2 regions of the Streptomyces sp. NPDC059010 genome follow, and region 2 is predicted to be linked to the other one. Evidence: riboswitches for the same ligand, from Rfam matches in the RefSeq annotation. Region 2 holds a riboswitch; the other holds the start of a gene.
The links. Region 2 has a riboswitch for cyclic di-AMP ahead of ACFWYS_RS01615 (NlpC/P60 family protein). Riboswitches for the same ligand answer to the same signal wherever they lie in the genome.
Positions count from the first base shown of each region.

Region 1: linked by a shared signal. The riboswitch ahead of ACFWYS_RS36885 (C40 family peptidase) and the one ahead of ACFWYS_RS01615 (NlpC/P60 family protein) in region 2 are both predicted to bind cyclic di-AMP.

Region 1 is NZ_JBHYJA010000046.1:80,848-83,187, forward strand. Features, by position in the region: gene ACFWYS_RS36880 (LysE family translocator) at 1-386, shown strand, start outside; gene ACFWYS_RS36885 (C40 family peptidase) at 448-921, opposite strand; cyclic di-AMP (ydaO/yuaA leader) riboswitch at 925-1,135, opposite strand; gene ACFWYS_RS36890 (hypothetical protein) at 1,478-1,786, opposite strand; gene ACFWYS_RS36895 (ATP-dependent Clp protease proteolytic subunit) at 1,794-2,340, opposite strand, start outside.
Region 2 is NZ_JBHYJA010000001.1:326,623-328,962, forward strand. Features, by position in the region: gene ACFWYS_RS01610 (tellurite resistance/C4-dicarboxylate transporter family protein) at 1-24, opposite strand, end outside; gene ACFWYS_RS01615 (NlpC/P60 family protein) at 234-1,406, opposite strand; cyclic di-AMP (ydaO/yuaA leader) riboswitch at 1,415-1,580, opposite strand; gene pcrA (DNA helicase PcrA) at 2,044-2,340, shown strand, end outside.

The sequences.
Region 1 (2,340 bases), on a different contig from region 2:
GCGGTGTCTATGTGCTGTATCTGGGCGTCCAGACGCTGCGGCAGCGGCACACCGAGGTGGCCGACGCGCGCGAGGACTCCACCGGCCGCCCGTTGCGGCAGGGCTTCGTCACCAACGCCCTCAACCCGAAGGCGTCGCTGACCTTCCTCAGCGTGCTGCCGCAGTTCGTGCCCGCGGGCGCTCCGGCGCTGCCCCGGACGCTGCTGCTCGCGCTGATCGTGCTCGCGATCGCGCTGGTGTGGTTCCAGGTGGTCGCCCTGCTGGTGGACCGGCTCGGCAGGTGGCTGCGCCGGCCGCGCGCCGCGAGGGCGGTCACGGTCGGTACGGGCGCCGCGCTGACGGCCTTCGGCCTGGGGCTCCTCGCGGGGCCGCTGGCGGCCCTCTGAGAGCCTGCGGCCCCGAGGGCGGTGACGGCGTGTCAGACCGCCGCCACCGCCCCCGGGAGGGTCACTTGACCCGGCCGTACCAGACGCTCCTGGTCCAGATCTTCTGCAGCTTTACGACGTCACCGCTCTTCGGGGAGTGCCAGAGCTTTCCCTTCCCGGCGTAGATGCCTACGTGGTAGACGTTCGACCCCGAGTGGAAGAACACCAGGTCCCCGGCCTTGCGGTTGCCGGCGGAGATGTGGCGTGTCTTGTTGTACTGCTGGGCCGCCGTACGGGGCAGCTTCTTGCCCGCCTTCTTGTACGAGTACAGCGTGAGCCCCGAGCAGTCGAACCGGTTCGGCCCGGTGGCGCCCCACCTGTACGGGGAGCCCTTCTTCGAGGCCGCGACCTGAAGTGCCTTCGACGCCGGCGTGGCGGCCTCCGCCTCGGAGGCGAAGCCGGGTGCCACGATCGATCCGCCCACGGCGGCGATGGTGAGAGCCGAAGCCGTACCGGCCCGGACCATGAGCGACGGGACACGATTGAGCGCAGTCATGCGCAACCCTTCGTCAGCCGCCTGTGAAGGATGACCTGTCGGATTCGGGCTGGCGAAGTTGCCCGGCCGCGTTGCCGCGGCTTCACCCCAAGGGTTGCTCGGCTCGAACGAACGTCCGCTCCGGCGACCCGTCTTGCTCGGGTCCTCCACTCCTGCCGATCCACTCCTGTCGACCGGTCATCCGGGCGGCGGCAGGACTCGGCGTCCGCCCGGACCGCCCCGCCGCTGTGGCGGGGGCTTGTCGTCAGACAGGGATCTTGACGCACGGATGAACGAAAAACCCAACGGAATCGGGGATTTGTGGTGTTACTCACCACTCACCCGTTCGGGTGGACACCCTTGCGTCCGGGTCGGTGTCCAGGTGCCCGAGGAGCCTCGGACCAGGGATGGAACGCCCAATTCCGCCTAGCGGTCATGCCCCTTGCGCAACCCTGAAGGGCGCGCAAAAGGAGAGGTGACTACGCCGAAAGGGGGTACGCCATTTGGTCCGTTTCGGCGCCGGGCCGGACGCCTCGTCAGAGGGTCGGGGTGTCCGGATCCGGGTCCGTAGGGGACGTCAACTGTCGGAGCGCGGCGGCACCGTGACGCGAGCCGTGCGGCGCTCCCCGTCCAGCACGCGCAACGCACGCGCCAGCGTGAGCGCGTGCAGCTCCGTCTCGCCGCGCTGGTGCATCAGCGCCAGCGCGTCCCGCAGCGCGGCCGCCTTGCTCACGAGCGCCTGGGCGGCGCGCAGTCCGCGGTAGGTGTCGCCGTGCTGGGCCGGGTTGATCCGGCCGAGCAGGTCGACCACGTCGAGGTAACGGTCGATCAGCTCCCCCTCCGCGCGGGTCAGCGCGGGAAGGGGCGGCAACTCGGGTGGAAGCACCGGCCGGTCACCGTCCCGTCGGCGGGGCGAGGGTGGCCTTGCGGCTCGGGATGATCCGGTCCACCAGCCCGTACTCCAGTGCCTCCCGGGCGTCGAGGATCTTGTCCCGCTCGATGTCCTCGCTCACCTGTTCCCGGTCGCGCCCGGTGTGGTGGGCGAGCATCTCCTCAAGGCGGACCCGAACGCGTGTCAGTTCGTCGGCCTGGATGGCCAGATCGCTCGCCTGGCCCTCGACCGGCTCGGGCAGCCCCGGCTGATGGATCACCACCCGGGCCCCCGGCAGTGCGAACCGCTTGCCCGCGGTGCCCGACGCCAGCAGGACCGCGGCGGCCGAGCCGGCCTGGCCGAGGCAGATCGTCTCCACGTCACAGGTGACGTACTGCATCGTGTCGTAGACCGCCGACATGGCGCTGAACGAGCCGCCCGGCGAATTGATGTACAGCGATATGTCCTGGTCGGGGTTCTTGTGCTCCAGATACATGAACTGGGCCATCACGTCATTCGCCGAGATGTCGTCGATCTGTGTGCCGAGGAAGACGATCCGTTCCTCCAGC
Region 2 (2,340 bases):
GGTGGTCGTGGTGCTGGCGGGCATGGGGCCGATGCTAGGGAGCGGGGTGGGGGTTGGCGGTGGGGCGCGCCGGTTGCCTCCGGCGGTTGGGCCGGGGATGCCTGCGGCGGCCTGTGTCCCTGAGTGGGGGTTCGCGTGGCGCCTGCGGTGTGTGGGTGGGGCGGGGCCGCGGGGGTGTGTTCACGGGCACGCGCGCGTGGGGGATTTGTGGGCCACGCGCGCGTGTGTGTGCCTTAGGCGGGGCGGAGGACGCTGTGGATTGCGGACTCTCCGTCGTAGTAGATCGATTCCTCGCGGACGTAGGCGCCGGGCTTCGGGGCGTGGATCATCATGCCGTTGCCTATGTAGAGGCCCACGTGGGTGATGTCGTCGTAGAAGAAGACGAGGTCGCCGGGCTTGGCGTTGGCCAGGGAGACCGTGGTGCCGGCGTTGACCTGGTCGTAGGTGACGCGGGGGATGTCGACGCCGGCGGCCTTCCAGGCGGCCTGGGTGAGGCCGGAGCAGTCGTAGGAGTCGGGGCCGGTGGCGCCCCAGACGTACGGCTTGCCTATCTGGGAGCGGGCGAAGGCCAGGGCCTTCTCGGCCTTGGTGGCGTACGAGGAGTCCGAGGAGGAGGGGGCCGAGGTGCCCGAGTCGGCCGGCGGCTGGGTGGTCTCCTGCTGCTGGGCGGCCTCCTGGCGCTTGCGCTCGGCCTCTGCCTCCGCCTGCTGGCGGGCCAGTTCCGCCGCCTTGCGGGCGGCCGCCTCCTGCTTGCGCTTCTCGATCGCGGCGAGGCGTGCCTTCTCCTCCGCGGTCAGCTTGGAGAGGAGTTCGCGGGCGTCGGACAGCTTCGTCTGGACCGTGGACTTGGCCGTCTGCAGGTCGGTCTGCGACTCGGTGAGCGTTTCGAGGCTCTGGGTGGCCTCCCGGCGCTTCTTCATCGTCGCGGACTGCTGCGTGAAGTAGTCGTCGACCGCCTCCTTCTGACGGCCGGTCATACGGTCCATCAGCTGGGTCTGGTCGAAGTAGTCCTGCGGGGTCTCCGACAGGAGGAAGGTCGCCGTGTCGGGGGCCGCGGCGCCGGTGCGGTACTGGGCGGCGGCGGACCGGCCGAGTTCCTCGCGGGCCTCGTTGAGCTCCTGGGTGCGCTTGGCGACGTCGTCGAGGAGGGTGTCGACGCGCTTGCGCTGCTTCGCGGTCTTCTCCTTGGCCGCGTTGTACTTCTCGGTTGCCGTCTCCGCCTGGCGGTAGAGGTCGTCGACTTTCTTCTCGACCTCTTCGAGGCTGGGCTTGTCGTCGGTGGACGGGCTCGCGTTGGCCGTCTGGGACAGCAGGGCCACGGACGTGAGGGCCGCCGTGGCGAGGGCGGGGGTCCGTATGCCTGCTACGCGCGGCCCAGCGGGACGCGACTTGCGGTGCGACGCCAAGGGAGGCGACTCCTTCCGTGCTCCGCCTACCGAGTTAGCTGTCGGGTTCGGGCGGGTGGATCGGAAGGGTTGCCCTACGGCCGGTCCCCTGGCGGGTCCGGGCCGATTCACCCCAAGTTCGGTGGGTCCCCGGCTCCGGCTGCGGTGGCGTACCGGACTCGGCGGAGGCCGCGCGGCCCGGCGTCGTTCGCCGGTGGAGGTCGTGCGGCCTGTCCGGCACGGTAGCCAACTCGTGTGGTGCCTGTGAAGGTTGATGTTCGATATGCCCGATACATTTTCGTGACCTTGAGTCAGGGAGCTGTGGGCGGTCGTCCATTCGTGGGTTCCTGTGGGGGCTTGGTGGGGTGGGGGTGTTTTGGGTTGGATGGGGTTTCTGTTCGGCTTAGGGCGGAGTGCGGTCGGGGCGGAGCGGGTGATCTTCGAGGGATCTTCGGGGGTCTTTTTTCGGGCTGTGGAGGGGTGGGGTTCTCGGCCGGTGGTTTGGGTTTGGGTGGCCGTTGCGGACTGTGACCAGGTGGTTCTGTAGGGCGAGGGGGTTGCCGGGTGGGCGGGAGTGGAAGATCGTCGCGGTTTGGAACGGGCGATGTTCTCGGGGTGGCCGCGGGCTGTCAGTGGGGCGCCCTAGACTCGGAGAGCGATGAGCAGCCTCTTTGACGACAGCTTCCTGGCGGACCTCCAAGCCCCCCGCGGCCATGAGGAGGGGCCCCCGCCGCCCGAGGACGATCACGCTCCGGAGTCGGTTCCGGACGATCTGTTCGGCGGGAAGTTCGACGTGCCACCGGACCGGGACGGCCACTACCGCGACGGTGCCCCGCGGCCGGTCATCGACGCCGCCGCGCTGCTGGAAGGGCTGAACGACAACCAGCGTGCCGCCGTCGTGCACTCCGGCACCCCGCTGCTCATCGTGGCCGGCGCCGGATCCGGCAAGACCCGT